Regions from separate parts of the Actinoplanes sp. NPDC049118 genome, predicted to be linked through region 3. Evidence: riboswitches for the same ligand, from Rfam matches in the RefSeq annotation. Region 3 holds a riboswitch; each other region holds the start of a gene.
What was found. A riboswitch is a leader RNA that binds a small molecule or an ion and turns the genes downstream of it on or off. The one in region 3 is predicted to bind cyclic di-AMP.
Positions count from the first base shown of each region.

Region 1: it holds a riboswitch for cyclic di-AMP, as region 3 does, so the genes downstream of both, AB0B58_RS14235 (hypothetical protein) here and AB0B58_RS05825 (NlpC/P60 family protein) in region 3, are expected to answer to the same signal.
Region 2: it holds a riboswitch for cyclic di-AMP, as region 3 does, so the genes downstream of both, AB0B58_RS28070 (NlpC/P60 family protein) here and AB0B58_RS05825 (NlpC/P60 family protein) in region 3, are expected to answer to the same signal.

Region 1 covers NZ_JBEZDY010000008.1:97,021-102,097, reverse strand. Annotated here, with positions in the region: gene AB0B58_RS14240 (glycoside hydrolase family 65 protein) at 1-1,363, shown strand, start outside; gene AB0B58_RS14235 (hypothetical protein) at 1,429-2,448, opposite strand; cyclic di-AMP (ydaO/yuaA leader) riboswitch at 2,452-2,590, opposite strand; cyclic di-AMP (ydaO/yuaA leader) riboswitch at 2,872-3,021, shown strand; gene AB0B58_RS14230 (hypothetical protein) at 3,025-4,110, shown strand; gene AB0B58_RS14225 (ABC transporter ATP-binding protein) at 4,129-4,914, opposite strand; gene AB0B58_RS14220 (ABC transporter permease) at 4,907-5,077, opposite strand, start outside.
Region 2 covers NZ_JBEZDY010000019.1:100,454-105,530, forward strand. Annotated here, with positions in the region: gene AB0B58_RS28050 (ANTAR domain-containing protein) at 1-866, opposite strand, end outside; gene AB0B58_RS28055 (DUF6158 family protein) at 1,488-1,745, opposite strand; gene AB0B58_RS28060 (hypothetical protein) at 1,823-2,248, shown strand; gene AB0B58_RS28065 (DUF3817 domain-containing protein) at 2,266-2,592, shown strand; cyclic di-AMP (ydaO/yuaA leader) riboswitch at 2,803-2,936, shown strand; gene AB0B58_RS28070 (NlpC/P60 family protein) at 2,949-3,908, shown strand; gene AB0B58_RS28075 (sigma-70 family RNA polymerase sigma factor) at 3,979-4,980, opposite strand.
Region 3 covers NZ_JBEZDY010000003.1:229,943-235,019, forward strand. Annotated here, with positions in the region: gene AB0B58_RS05815 (glutamine amidotransferase) at 1-714, opposite strand; gene AB0B58_RS05820 (MurT ligase domain-containing protein) at 979-2,199, opposite strand; cyclic di-AMP (ydaO/yuaA leader) riboswitch at 2,651-2,838, shown strand; gene AB0B58_RS05825 (NlpC/P60 family protein) at 2,878-3,651, shown strand; gene mraZ (division/cell wall cluster transcriptional repressor MraZ) at 4,105-4,536, shown strand; gene rsmH (16S rRNA (cytosine(1402)-N(4))-methyltransferase RsmH) at 4,793-5,077, shown strand, end outside.

The DNA of each region.
Region 1 (5,077 bases), on a different contig from region 3:
GGCCGGTGCCCGCGCCGAGCAGCGGCCGATCGGCTCCAAGGGCCTCACCGGCCCCGGCTACGACGGTCACACGTTCTGGGACGCCGAGACGTTCGTGCTGCCGGCCCTGACCTACACCCAGCCGTCCGCGGCCGCGGACGTGCTGCGCTGGCGGCACTCCACGTTGGATCTGGCCCGGGAGCGCGCGCAGACCCTCGGCCTGCAGGGCGCGGCCTTCCCGTGGCGCACCATCCGCGGGCAGGAGTGCTCGGCGTACTGGCCGGCCGGCACGGCCGGCTTCCATATCGGCGCCGACATCGCCGACGCCGTGCGCCGCTACGTCTCGGCCACCGGCGACTACGACTTCGAGCGCGAGGTCGGCCTCGAACTGCTGGTGGAGACCGCCCGGCTGTGGCGTTCACTTGGCCACCACGACCGGCACGGCCGCTTCCACATCGACGGCGTCACGGGCCCCGACGAGTACACGGCCGTGGTGGACGACAACATCTACACCAACCTGATGGCGCAGCAGAACATGTTCGCCGCGGCGGACGCGGCCAAGCGGCATCCCGACCTCGCCCGCAGGCTGGGCGTGGACGGCGAGGAGTCGGCGTCGTGGCGGGACGCGGCGGCATCCGTGCACATCCCGTACGACCGGGAGCTCGGGGTGCACCAGCAGTCGGAGGGCTTCACCCGGCTGCAGGAGTGGGACTTCGAGAACACCCCGCCGGAGGCGTACCCGCTGCTGCTGAACTACCCGTACTTCGACCTGTACCGCAAGCAGGTGGTCAAGCAGGCCGACCTGGTCATGGCGATGTACGTGCGCGGCGACGCCTTCACGCCGGAGGAGAAGGCCCGCAACTTCGCCTACTACGACTCGCGTACCGTGCGGGACTCGTCGCTGTCGGCGTGCATCCAGGCCGTCATGGCGGCGGAGGTTGGTCACCTCGAGCTGGCACACGACTACCTGGGCGAGGCCGCCCTGATGGACCTGCACGACCTGCATCAGAACGCCCGCGACGGCGTGCACGTGGCGTCGCTGGCCGGCTCCTGGATCGCACTGGTGGCGGGACTGGGCGGCATGCGGGACTCGGGCGGACAGCTGTCGTTCGCGCCGCGCCTGCCGAGCCGGATCAACGCCCTGGAGTTCTCGCTGCTCTGGCGCGGCCTGCGGCTGCGGGTGGAGGTGACGGCCGACGAGGTCACCTACTCGTTGCGCAACGGCGGCGGCTCGGCCCGGTTGGACCTCCTGCACCACGGCAAGGAGGTCACGATCACCCAGGTGAAGCCGGTCGTGCTCGGCATCCCGCCGGCGCCGCCGACCGACCTGCCGCCGACCCAGCCGGCCGGTCGTGCCCCGGTCCGCCGGGCCACCGGCAGCTGACCGACCCCGGCAACGAGAAAGCCCCCGTCCTCTCGCAGGGCGGGGGCTTTCTCATGGCTGGAGGATCAGAGCATCGACACGTGTACGTGGTCCGTGTGGTCGCTCGGGCCGGAGTACGACTTCCAGCCGGTCGCGGGGAACCAGATCTGCCTGTTCCAGATGACGTACAGGATGCCGAGCCGGTCGGCGTTGCGGACCAGGAACGCCATCAGGTTGTTGCCGTACTCCCGGGTGTCCCGGTTGTGCCAGGGCGCGAAGCCGCTTTTCTGCAGCGACCAGTCGCAGGCCCGGCCCTTCGGATGCTCGAACGGGCCCCCGTTGCGGTGGCAGCCGACGAACCGCTTGAAGTTCGCCTTCTTCACTTCCTTGTACATGTGGAAGGTCCGCGGGGTGACGCAGCCGCCGGTCGTCGGGTCGTTCACGCTGCACGACTCGGCGCCGAAGTCGCCGTCGGAGTTGCGCGGCGCCGCGGCGGCCACGGGCGAGTTGGCGAGCACGAAACCGCCGGTCACCGTGGTGCCGCCGACCTTCGCCAGGGCGTTCTCCGCCGACTCCTTCTGCTTCTTCATCAGGGCGAGGTTGCGCTGCTGGGCCTTGACCTCCTGGTCGAGGCGGGCCTTGGCCGCGCTGACCTGGTCGATGGCCTGGTAGAGCTCGTGCAGCTTGCCGTCGTTGAGGGCGCTGATCTCCTCGAGCGAGACCGCCTTCTTGAGGAAGCCCCGCGGGCCTTTGGCGTTCAGCAGGAAGCCCATGGTGGAGATGCCACCCCTGCGGTACTGCTGTGCCGCGACCGCGCCGACCTCGGGAAGCAGGGCGTCCCGGCGGGACTCGGCGTTCTTGACCTGGAGGGCCAGGCCGAGCTGCGTCTTGGTCGATTTCGCTACCGCCGACTTCGCCGCGACGAAACGCCGACCCGTGGAGTCGAGAACGTCGTTGAGAAGCGGATCGTCGTCGCCGTCATCGGCTGTCGACGACTTCTTGTCGTCGGGGTCGGCGCTGGCCGGAGCGGCGGGCACGAGAAGCATCGTGACCGCGACGAGCGGTGCCAGGGCGAGGACCAGCCACCGGCGGGGTCTTGCCGTCATTCAGAATCCTTCCGCGTGGCCGCCGACCGGGTTAGCTGACGGGTTCGGGACGGAAGCGATCCCTACCACGGTTAAGTGGATTCACCCCACTACTACGTGTGGTTCCCCGGCTCGCCTCGCGGCGATTAGGCGGTGGGCTGCCGGCACCTTGGGGGCGGTGCCTTCCTTGGCAGCAACCGGCGGCCAGCTTACCTGACATCGGGCCGTCTGCCAGTCTCCGCGAGGGCCAGAAAAGCGTTACCCCACAACGACTTTCCGTTACCTTTCGATGGAATGGCACGGGCCGTTAACCCATGGTGAGACATCGGTGTGAGTCGTTGCATTCCTTTCACGCCAGAATTACGCCGAGTGCTCGCATTGTTGCCCAGAGTGCGACACCTGTCGATTCTTAGCATCGATGGGTAGTGTTCGTCACGGTCTCAGAGCAGACCGCCGCCTAATCGCCGCAAGGCGAGCCGGGGAACCAACCGAGTAATGGGGTGAATCGGGTCCGCGCCGTAAGCGTGGACCGGTAGGGATCGCTTCCGTCCCGAACCCGTCAGCTAACCCGGTCGGCGGCCGACGGAAGGAAAGCACGTGAGGCTCAACCCTGTCCGCCGGCGATTAGCGACCGTGCTCGCGGCGCTCGTCGCCACCTCGGGGCTGGCGCTCGTCGCCCCGTCCCCCGCCTCCGCCGCCCCTCGTCCGCTCGCCGCGCCGGGTGATTCCGGCGACGACGGCGAGGGTGGCTCCAAGTCCCTGGTCCAGCAGCTCGAGGCGGCGTCCCGGGGCTTCGTCGAGGCCAAGGAGGCCCTGGTCCGCTCCAAGAAGCGCCAGCAGCAGTTGATCGACAAGCTCAAGGAGATCGACACCGAGCTCGGCCCCAGGCAGGCGGCGCTGGACGACATCGTCCAGCAGTCGTATCGCGTCGGGCGGCTCGGGCCGATGACCGCCCTGCTCACCGCCGACTCCACCGGCAGCATGCTGGACCGCGCGGAGATCCTCGAGACGGTCGCCGTCAAGCAGGACCGCGCGGTGCGTGACCTCAAGGACTCCCGGAGCCGGCAGGAGCGGGCGAAGACCGCGATCGACGCCGAGATCCGCGACCAGCAGCGCCAGCTCGACATCATGGCCAAGCGCAAGGCGCAGGCGGAGGGCGCGCTCAAGGCGGCCAACGCGGCGAACGGCGTCGACGAATCGTCGAGCGGCGCCGAGTCCAGCGGTGGGGGTTCCAGCGGCGGCGGCAGCAGCCTGAAGGCCGCGGCCGCGCCGCGCAACTCCGACGGCTCGCTGCCGAACCAGTCCTGCAGCGTCAACGACCCGACGACGTCCGGCTGCATCACGGGGCGCACCCTGCACGCGATGAAGGAGGCGCAGAAGGACGGCTTCACCCGCTTCGTCTCGTGCTTCCGCGAGCAGAACAGCGGCGAGCACCCACAGGGCAAGGCCTGCGACTTCGCCGCCGACAAGAAAGGCTTCGGCGGCGTCGCGACCGGCAGCAGCAGGACATACGGCGACAGGCTGTCGAACTACTTCATCAACAACGCCGGCGGGCTCGGCGTGCTCTACGTGATCTGGTTCAAGCGGATCTGGCTGCCCAGCAGCGGCTGGAAGGCGTACTCCCGGGGCAACGGCGACCCCTCGAGTGATCACACCAACCACGTGCATCTGTCGATGCGCTAGCCGGCAGGGGTGCGGGGCCTACCGCTTGACGTAGGCCTCGTACTCCTTCAGCACGTCCTCGGTCCGGCCGTCCGCCCGGATCTGCCCCGACTCGAGCCAGATGCTGCGCTCGCAGGTGTCCCGGATCGACTGCTCGCTGTGGCTGACCAGGAAGACCGTGCCGGCCTCGGCGCGCAGGTCGCGGACCCGCTGCTCGCTGCGCCGGCGGAACTTCGCGTCGCCGGTGGCCAGCGCCTCGTCGATCAGCAGCACGTCGTGCTTCTTCGCCGCCGCGATGGAGAACCGCAGCCGCGCCGACATGCCGGACGAGTAGGTGCGCATCGGCAGCGAGCTGAAGTCGCCGCGCTCGTTGATCCCGGAGAACTCGATGATGTCCTTCACCTGGGACTTCACCTGCGCCGGAGACATGCCCATCGCCAGGCAGCCAAGCACGACGTTCCGCTCGCCCGGCAGGTCGTTCATCAGGGCCGCGTTGACGCCGAGCAGCGACGGCTGCCCGGCCGCGTAGATCGCGCCCCGCTCGACCGGGAGCAGCCCGGCGATCGCCCGCAGCAGGGTCGACTTGCCGGAGCCGTTGGTGCCGATCAGGCCGACGGCCTCGCCCTTGTAGGCGACGAAGCTGACGCCCTTGATCGCGTGCACCTCGCGCAGCGTGGCCGGCTTGGCGCCGGTGACGATCCGCTTGAAGCTCGACAGCGGGCTGCCCGTTCCGGGCGTCGCGGACTGGTGTACCCGGTAGACCACGTGTGCGTCGTCGACGATGACCGTCGGTTCGCGCCGGTCGGTGCTGGAGCCGTCAGCCACGGCCGTACCCCTTCTCTCCGCGCCAGAAGTAGACATAACCACCGAGCCCGACCAGGAGCGTCCAGGCGATCGCCTGGGCCCACAGCAGCGGGGCCGACGCCGACAGCGGGACGTCCTCCATCAGCGCGTGCCGCATGAGGTCGATGAAGATCAGCATCGGGTT
Region 2 (5,077 bases), on a different contig from region 3:
CGGTCCATGCCGAGGCGCTGCGAGGTCTCCCGCAGCACGTCGTAGGCCTCCTGCACGCCGCAGCCGCGCTGAGCGATGATCACGCCGGCCGCCCGGTCGACGGTGGCGCCCTCGCTGAGCCCCTCGCGCCGGCGCAGCTCGCCGAGCAGAACCTCGGCCTGGTTGACCACCGCCATGGTGGTCAGCAGCAGTTCGGGGGCGATGCCGCCCGGCTGCGCGACGAAGAGGCTCAGCGAACCGACCGAGGTGCGCTGCACGTCGAGCGGGAACGAGACGATGCCGTGCACCCCCTCGGCGCGGGCGCACTCGGCGAGCTCGGGCCAGCGCGGGTCGGACTGCAGGTCGCCCGCGGTGACCAGCACGCGGTTGCGGGCGGCCTCGAGGCCGGGGCCGTGTCCGGTGCCGTACTGCCGGTCGTCCAGGGCCTTCGCCCGGGCCCCGGAGGCGGCCAGCACGGGCGGACCGCCCTCGCCGATCAGCGCCACCGAGCAGCGCAGCACCCCCGGCACCGCGCCGGCCACGAAGGCGGCGAGGCGGTACAGGGCCTGCGGCACGTCGTCGGCGCCGAGCATGCGCACGGACAGCTCGTGCAGCAGCCCGGCCAGCTCAACCGGGTGCGGGCCGGCGGCCAGGCCGTCACCCGGCCGGACGGCCGGGACTCCGTGGTCACCGCCGGCGCCCCGGTCCGCCGCGATGACCTCGCCGTTCACCGCACGGCCCACCGCGACCGCCCCGATACCGCGGTCGTTCACGGCGCCCGGTTCCGGCGCCACGCCACGGCCCGCCGCGACGACGGTCGCCGTGGCCACCGCCAGCTCGCCGGCCACGCTCTCGGCGGCCGGCAGGGACTTGGTGGGCAGGGGCACGCGACCACGACCCACGGCGCGGGTCTGGCCGACGGTGACGGAATTTCCCGGGGTGCCGGAGGCCGGCGGGACACGGCGCGAGACGAGCCGTCCGGAGCTCCGTTGCGGGGCTGACATTTGCCCGATATTGCCATGCGCATCGGCGAACACGAAAGTCGTGTCCACTACCGGGTGCCTATCGGGGCGACACCGTCCGCTTCCCCGCGCAGCGCACCGGGAACGAATCCGGCACGGCCCCCGGGCCCGCCCCGAACCCGTCCAGCGCCGCGAGGACGGCCGCTGCCTGCGACTCGGCGACGGCTGCGCGTCGTCCCGGCGGCGCGCTGATCGACACGGTCCTGGTCCATGGAGATCGATTACCCGTGCCCCGCCGTCACGAACCCCCGCGGGCAGACAAATGCGCCGCCCCCGGAACCCAGGAGCGGCGCAGATGAAGATGCCGGTGCGCAGGTCGCCTCTCGGCGAAAGGCTCAACGCGGCTCCAGCCGAACGGTATTCCGCGAAGGCTAAGGGTGAGGCCCGGGGACACTGATCGCACCGACATCCAACCCAACCGTCGGCGGGGTACCGGGATTCCGGTAGCGCTTGTGACCCAGACCACACCCGCCGCCCGCGATCCGCTCAGAAGTCCTGGGTGAGCCGGGACGGATCGATCTCGCGGCCGGGATGCCGGGCCAGATACTCGGTCTCGAGCTCGGCCGTGCGCCGCAGATGCGTCGCGAGCGCCGCCTCGGGGGCGTGCCGCAGCGCGTCGAGCCGGGTCCGGTGCAGACTCGCCAGCTCGCGCAGCAGGTCGTCGTCTGCCAGACCCGCGGGAGCGATGCCGGTTTCGAAGACGACGAGCTCGTCGTCCCCGGGGCCGAGCCGGGCGTCGGTCATGACTCCACCTCCTTGTGCCTAACGCAACGGTTGCCCGAGCTCCCTGCCGCCAAACCCACGCCGGTACGCTGAGCGACATGAAAGGGCTGTGGACCCCCGCGTGGATCGCGCGCCACGTCCTCGCCCTGGTGCTCGTGGCCGGATTCCTGGGCCTGGGCTGGTGGCAGTTCAGCCGGGCCACCGGCGGCAACACGCTCAGCTGGGGCTACACCTTCGAGTGGCCGGTGTTCGCCGCGTTCGTCGTCTTCCTGTGGTTCCGCGAGGTCCAGCAGGAGCGCCGCGCGGGACGCGCGCCCGCGCAGGACGCCGAGGAGCCGGAGCAGCCCGCGCAGGGCGAGCCCCCGGTGGCGGTACGCCGCCCGGTCCGGGTGCCCGTGGCCTCCGCGGCACCCGCCGACGACGACCCCGAGCTGGCGGCGTACAACGACTACCTGAGCTGGCTGGCCGCCCACCCGGGTGCCCGGCCCGGCGACTACCCCGGACGCCGCACCAAGACCAGTTGAACCAAAGGACGTGGATCGTGCAGGGAGCCCTCACCCGCTACCGGATCATCGCCTGGATCGTCGGCGTGGTCCTCATCGTGCTCGTCGTGATCGGCATGCCGCTGAAGTACCTCGGGGACGACGACACGGTGGTGGCCGCGGTCGGGCCGTTCCACGGCTTCCTCTACATGCTCTATCTGGTCGCCACGTTCGACCTGAGCCGCCGCGCGGGCTGGCCGCTCGGCCGGATGCTGCTCGTGATGCTGGCCGGCACCGTCCCGTTCTTCTCCTTCTGGGCGGAACGGGTCGTCACGCACAAGTGGGCCGTCGAGGTCCCGGACGCCCCGCCGGCTATGGCAGAGTAGGCGAAAGTAACGCTTCGAATCGGCCTTGTCGCCGCCCGCTATCGGGATCATTCCGATATTAGTGATTATTGGCGCAAGTCACTCTTCCGGCTCTTGTGTTAATGCCGAGCGCCGATAAGTTAATGCGGTTGGTCCGGTCCGCAGCCACACCCCTCGGTGGCGCCGGCCAGCGCCGTCGAATCCTCGCCGGCGGAATGGGACGGCCCCGATCCCCCAGGGTCACCCTTCCGCCACGACGAACCGGGGAACCACCGAGCAGCATCGGGGTGAATCCGCGCCAGCGGTAGGGCCTTCTTCCCGCCCGAATCCGTCAGCTAACCCGGTAGGCGGCCAAGCGGAAGAAAGGCCACGTACCGTTGCCACACGCCCGAACCAGGCTCCGCGCGCTGGCGGTCGCCGTCCTGGCGATCGCGATCTCCGGAACCTCGGCGACCGCCGCGCACGCGGAACCGTCGAAGAGTGAGCTCACCAAGAAGATCGACAAGGCGTCCGACCAGCTCGAGGACGTCGTCGAGTCGTACAACAAGATGAAGATCAGCCTGAAGAAGACGAAGGCTGACGAAAAGGAACTCATCGCGTCGCTCGGTCCCGCCAAGGAGGCCCTCGTGGCCGCCGGCGCGCAGATGAACACCATCGCCGCGTCGGCATACAAGTCCGGCAACGTCGGCACCATGAACGTCATGCTCGAAGGAGCGGACAACCTCATGGACCGGATGAGCATCCTCGAGCAGATCTCCCGCAGCCGCAGCCGGGACATCGCCAAGTACACCGCGACGACGCAGAACTTCGCCGAGCGTCAGGCCGCCCTCAAGGCGACACAGGACAAGCAGGCCGCCGAGGTCAAGGAGCTGTCCGACCGCAAGAAGAAGATCGAGGGCGACCTCAAGGAGCTGTACGCGATGCGTACGGCCGCGTACGGCTCGGCGACCGAGACCGGCAGCAGGTACACCGGCCCCATCCCGAAGATCTCGGGCTCGGCGGGCAAGGCGGTGACGTTCGCCTACAACGCCATCGGCGTCATGTACGACTATGGCGCCGACGGCCCGAACGGCTACGACTGCTCCGGCCTGACCTCCGCCGCCTGGCGGGCGGCCGGCAAGTCGCTGCCGCACAACGCCGCCGCGCAGTACAGCGCGACAAGCCGGATCAGCCGTTCCCAGCTCCAGCCGGGCGACCTGGTCTTCTATCGCAGCAACGGTCACGTCGGCATCTATGTCGGCGGCGGCCAGATCATCGACGCCTCCCGCGCGGGTCAGCCCGTGAAGAAGCGGTCGATCGACATCATGACGCCGAACGGCTACGGCCGGATCGGCTGAGTCAGGCACAAGCAGAAGGCCGGCGCCCCGTGGGGGCGCCGGCCTTCTTGTGATCGTGGGCGGTTCTGGGTTACGCGGCCTGCAGGCCCTCGGCCCGGGCCAGCTCGCGCAGCCGGCCGAGCGCCTGGATCTCGAGCTGGCGGATCCGCTCGCGGGAGAGCGAGAAGCGCGACGCCACCTCGGTCAGCGAGTGCTCGCGACCGTCCTCGAGGCCGTACCGGGCGCGCATGATGCCCGCCGACCGGTCGTCGAGGTGGTTCAGCAGGCCCTCGATGCGCTGACGCTCCAGCGCGGTCAGGACGATCTCCTCCGGCGACGGGGCGTCACTGTCGGCGACGAGGTCGCCGAGGTTCGTGTCGCCGTCGTCGCCCACCGGGGTGTCCAGCGACACGGTGTCCTGGGCCCAGCGGGTCAGTTCGGTGACGCGCTCCACCGTCACGCCCAGCGCCGCGGCGACCTGCGCGGGCTCCGGGTCGGCGCCGAGCTCGCGGACGAGCTGGCGGGTGACGTTGCGCATCCGGTTGACGTCCTCGACCAGGTGCACGGGCAGGCGCACGGTGCGCTCCTGCTGTGCGATCGCCCGGCTGATCGCCTGGCGGACCCACCACGTGGCGTAGGTCGAGAACTTGTAGCCGCGCTCGTAGTCGAACTTCTCGACGGCGCGCACGAGGCCCGTGTTGCCCTCCTGGATGAGGTCGAGCATCGGCATGCCCGAACGCACGTAGCGACGCGCGATCGACACGACGAGTCGCAGGTTCGCGCGGATGAAGAGGTCCTTCGCCCGCTTGCCCTCGGTGGCCAGTCGCTCCAGTTCCTCCCGGCTCACGCCGCGACGGACCTCGCCGGTGTCGAGCAGGTGCTCGGCGTAGAGCCCGGCCTCGATTGCCTTGGAGAGGTCGACCTCCCTGGCAGCATCCAACAGCGGCGTCCGGGAGATCTCGTGCAGGTAGACTCCGACGAGGTCGCGCTCCTCGGCGACCTGGTCGGTCCGCATCACGGTGTTTTTCTCCACGTTGCCCACGGTCCCCTCATTGCCTTCACTAACCCTGTTACGGGCAATACCTGCGTCCATCAGCCGTCCCCGTAACTTCCGCAGCTCGTGCATTGCGGTGCTGACACCTACATGAACAGAAGTCGGCGTGCACTGATTCCGGCTGGTGGTTCGAAAG
Region 3 (5,077 bases):
TCATACGGCGCCCGCTGCGGCGAGCCGCTCGCCTCGAAGCCGGTCGGCCCAGGTGTCGTCGAGCGGTTGAAGACTATCGGCGCCGATCGCCCAACGCAGTAGCAGATCGGCTATAGCTGGGTTGCGAGCGAGTGCGGGCCCGTGCGCGTAGGTGCCGAGGATCTTCCCGTGCCAGGCGCCCTCGGTCTGGCCGTCGTTGCCGACGCCGGCCGTCACCCGTGCGAGCGGTGCGACCCCGGGGCCCAGCCGGGTCCGGCCGCCGTGGTTCTCGAAGCCGGTCAGCGGGGGGAGCCCGAGCCGCGGATCGATGTCGCCGCGAACCTCACCGACCGCGCGGGTCTCGCCGCGGTCGGAGGTGAGGTCGAGCAGGTCCAGTCCGGCGCATTTGGCGCCCTTCGCGTAGAACGAGCCACCGAAGAGCTGGTAGCCCGCGCAGACGGCCAGCACGGCCGCGCCCTGGTGCACTGCCCGGTGCAGGCCGCCGTCGGTTATCAGCCGCTGCGCCGCGAGCGCCTGCGGCCCGTCCTCGCCGCCGCCGATCAGGTAGATGTCGGCGGTGGTGGGCAGCGCCTGGTCGGAGCGGACCTCGTAGGTCTCCACCGGGATGCCGCGCAGGGCGGCCCGGCGGCGCAGGATCAGCATGTTGCCCCGGTCGCCGTACGTCGACAGCAGGTCGGGGTAGATCCACACGATCCGCAGCGTGCTCTCACTCATGCCTTCACCTCCGCTGGCGCTCCGGCGACGACATGAGTTTGGTACTGAGTTGATGATTCGCTCGCAAGCTCGCTCATGCCGTCACCTCCGCTAGCGCTCCGGCGACGACATGAGTTTGGTACTGAGTTGATGATTCGCTCGCAAGCTCGCTCATGCCGTCACCTCCGCTGGCGCTCCGGCGACGACATGAGTTTGGTACTGAGTTGATGATTCGCTCGCAAGCTCGCTCATGTGTTCTTCCTCGGTTCTCCGCCGCGGGCAGGCTCAGTTGACACGGTCCAACTCCGCTCGGATGTCCTGGAACGCGGTGTAGTTCGCGATCACCTCGAGTCGGCCCGGCGGGCTCGCCCGCACCGCCTCGTCGAAGGTATGAACGTGCCGGAAGGCCACATCGTTCACTTCCAGGCGTACGGCGAGGTCGTAGGCACGGTCGCCGGTGATCAGGACCTGCCGCCCGCGGAGCGGGGAGAAGTCGACGTCGTAGAGCCACGACGTGTCGAAGCCGTCGGGGTCGCGGGCGTTGATGGAGAGCAGTGTCGGCGCCACCTCGGCCATGTCGAAGGCCTCCAGCCAGCTGGCCGGGTTCTTCGCCAGCAGCAGCCGGATGTTGCGCCCGTCGCGCTCCACCTGTGCGTAGCGGCCGGCCACGGAGGCCACGCCGGCGAGCCGTGGCGCGGCCTCTATCGGCCGGACGCCGAACTCGGCGGCGACGGCCAGCGCGGTGGCCGCGTTGCCGAGGTTGACCTGTCCCGGCAGCTGCAGCTTGACCAGGTGCCAGTCGCCCTTGGGGTCGACGACGCCGTCGTCCTCCACGGTCCACTGGGCCCGCGGGCGGCGCAGCGGGCAGCCGCTGCACCACCAGTCGCCGTCGGCGCGCTCGATGGGCGAGCCGCACTCGGGACAGACGAAGGAGTCGTCGTGCCACCGCTGCCCGGCGCTGAACCACACGACGTGCTGCGTGTCGATCGCCGCCCAGACGACCATCGGGTCGTCGGCGTTGGCGACCACGTGCACGTCGGGGTGGGCCGCAAGGGCCGTGCGCCACATCTGCGCCATCATCGCCACCTCCTTCGCCCGGTCGAGCTGGTCGCGGGACAGGTTGAGCAAGGCGACCACACGCGGGGTGGTCTCGTCGATCACCCGGGCGAGGTAGTGCTCGTCGACCTCGAGCACCGCGAACGGGGTGGCGCCGGCCTTGGCCAGGGCCGAGGTGTGCCCGGTCGGCATGTTGGCACCGAAGGAGTTGGTGGCGACCGGGCCGAGCACGCCGAGCGTGGCCGCGGCGAACCGGGTCGTGGTTGTCTTGCCGTTGGTGCCCGACACCAGCGCGATCGCGCGGCCGGCGGCCAGGTTCCTGAGCAGGTCAGGATCGATCTTGAGACCGATCCAGCCGCCGATCACCGAGCCGTCACCGCGTCCCGCGGCCCGCGAGAGCGCCGCAGCGGTTCGCGACACGGAGGTCGCGACCTTGGCCCGTAGGGGCATTTTCCCGTCCGTCACGGCGACGAGGGTACCGGAAACGGACACTACGTCGAGTGGCCCCGGGGCCCGCGGCCTGCGGTGGGCCGGGATCGGCCGAACGGATGATCTCCGCTCCGCCGCTCGGTGCGACGTTTGGGCCGGTGGGGGCGTTTAGACCGGCATTCTCCCGATCTTGGCCCGGTCCAAGATCCACCCGCCCGCGGCTTTTTGTGTGTTGTGTTTCACCCGTTACTTTCGGCGCAGCGTAAGTGGTCAACTACGCCACGTATCGGCATTTGTCACAGCGGGGTTACAAACCGGACAGGGTCAGGTGTGCCAAATACTCTGGGTGACCATTCGGGGCCCCACGGTCCCCGCGGAAATCGGGTAGCAAGGTTGGGCCGGTGAGCGTCCGCTCGCCGCTCGTATCGCATCGGACCACGCCGAGCCCTGCCCCGGTCCGGGCGGCACGACCACTGAGGTAGCAACAACCACACAGGCATACGGGGGCAGGGACGGGGGACCCAGATTCGGTCCGCCGGTGGTCACGTCGCTTCGGCGGCGCGTACCGCCGGGACCTTGGGGTGAAGTCGCCAGCGGCGACCGGGCATCCTTCCCGCCCGAACCCGACAGCTAACCTCGCAGGCGTGCCGGAGGGATATCTCTACCGTGCACGAACGCAGTTCGAGCCGGAACCGCCGCATGGCCGGAACCGGCACCATCGCACTGTCCCTGGGTCTCTGCCTCTGTGCCGGCCAGCTGGTCGCCACCCCGGCAGCGTCCGCCGCGGCTCCCGTCGTCGAGGCGGCCGCCGCATCGGCGATCAAGCCGAAGATCACCAACTCCGCGACCCGCTCCATCGCGTGGGGCAAGGCGGTCAGGGTGACCGCCAAGGTGATCGACCCCAAGACCGGCAAGGTCGTCACCAAGGGCTCGGTACGCCTGCAGGCCAAGCGCGACGGCAAGTGGCGCACCTGGGTGACCCGGAAGCTGTCCGCCAAGGGGACGGTGACCCTGGCCGCCGAGCCGCACATCACCGGCTACTTCCGGACGCAGTACACCGGAGCCACCGGCTACAGCTCGGTGACCAGTCCAGGCATCAAGGTCACCGTGCGCAGCAGCGGCGCGAAGGTCCTCGCCGAGGCCAGGAAGCACAAGGGCGCGCTGTACAAGTTCGCCGCGGCGGGCCCCAAGCGCTTTGACTGCTCGGGCTACACCCAGTACGTCTTCCGCAAGACGACGGGCAAGAAGCTCCCGCACAAGGCGAACTCGCAGCAGAAGCACGGCAAGAAGATCAGCAAGAGCAAGAAGCGGATCGGCGACCTCATCGTGGTCCGGTCGGGCTCGTACGGCACGCACGCCGGCATCTACGCGGGCAACGGCTACATGTGGGACTCGCCGCACTCGGGCGCCCGGGTGGGCAAGCACAAGATCTGGAGCAACAACTACGTCGTCCGGCGCCTCGCCGCCGCCTGACGGAGTCATCCGTAGCGGTGCGGCACCAGTAAGTACGGTGCGGCACTAGTAAGAGCAGTACGACAGTTCAGTGGGGCGCGACCCGGTTCGGGTCGCGCCCCACTGTCGTATGCGCTCCACTTTCTCCTCCACTTTGCTCCCCGCCCGGGTGCCGGGGGGCGGCGTCCCGCTCCCGAACGCCCGATTTCGGGGGACTTTCGTGCCCGGGTGGGCGGCATGTCGGAAAGTGGACCATGGCGCGGACCGTGAACCCCTCCACTTCGGCTCCACCGGCTCTGACGTGCGCATTCATCCGCGAATCTGACTCGCAGGCCGCGTCATTCTGGTTGCGGGTGGAGGGAAGTGGAGTAGAGTGGAGCGCAGTGGCAGGGCCTGAGGAGCTGACTCCGAAGGGGTTGCCGGCCCAGACGACAGGCGGTCCGCGAAACCGCCCGGGGCAGGGGGGTTGGGCCGATGTTTCTCGGCACGCACACCCCGCGCCTCGACGACAAGGGACGGCTGATCCTTCCGGCGAAGTTCCGCGACGAGCTGGCGGGAGGTGTCGTGATCACCAAGGGGCAGGAGCGTTGCCTTTACGTCTTCCCGATGCCTGAGTTCCAGCGCATCGCGGGCCAGTTGCGCGAGGCGCCGGTCACCAACAAGGCGGCGCGGGCCTACAGCCGGGTGTTCTTCGCCAGCGCGCACGACGAGATCCCCGACAAACAGGGCCGGGTCACCATCCCGGCCCACCTGCGGGGGTATGCGGCGCTCGACCGCGAGCTGGTCGTGATCGGCGCGAGCACCCGGGTGGAGATCTGGGACAAGCAGTCCTGGGAGCAGTACCTCTCGGCGAGCGAGGACGAGTTCGCCGACATCGAGGAGGGGGTGCTGCCCGGCGGACTGTGAGGCGTGGCACCTGTGGGCCGCCGACACGGTCCGGACGTCGCCGCCGCCGTACTGCGAGATCTCCAGCCGCTCCCGCTCCTGGCGCCTCTTCCCCGGCGCCAGGCGTGTGTCCGGTCGGGCGCGCCCGAAGGCAACGGGCACGAGCGGATGGGGATCTGGCGGTACGGACGGACGACCGGGCACATCGGCGCCGAACGCCCCGGTCGGGGGCGGCCGGCACTGGGGTAGGGCCGGGTGAGCGCGGAAAGAGCGGGCTATGGGGGTCGTCATGGGGGAGCTTCGCGGCACGCACGTGCCGGTGCTGCTCGAGCGCTGCCTCGAGCTGCTCGCCCCCGCCCTGGCCCTGCCGGGCGCGGTGCACGTCGACTTCACGCTGGGGCTGGGCGGGCACGCCGAGGCCGTGCTGGAGCGGCACCCGGACGTGGTCCTCATCGGACTCGACCGGGACACCGAGGCGCTCACGCACTCCCGGCACCGGCTGGCCCGTTTCGGCGACCGGGTGCACTTCGTGCACGCGGTCTACGACGAGCTGCCGGACGTG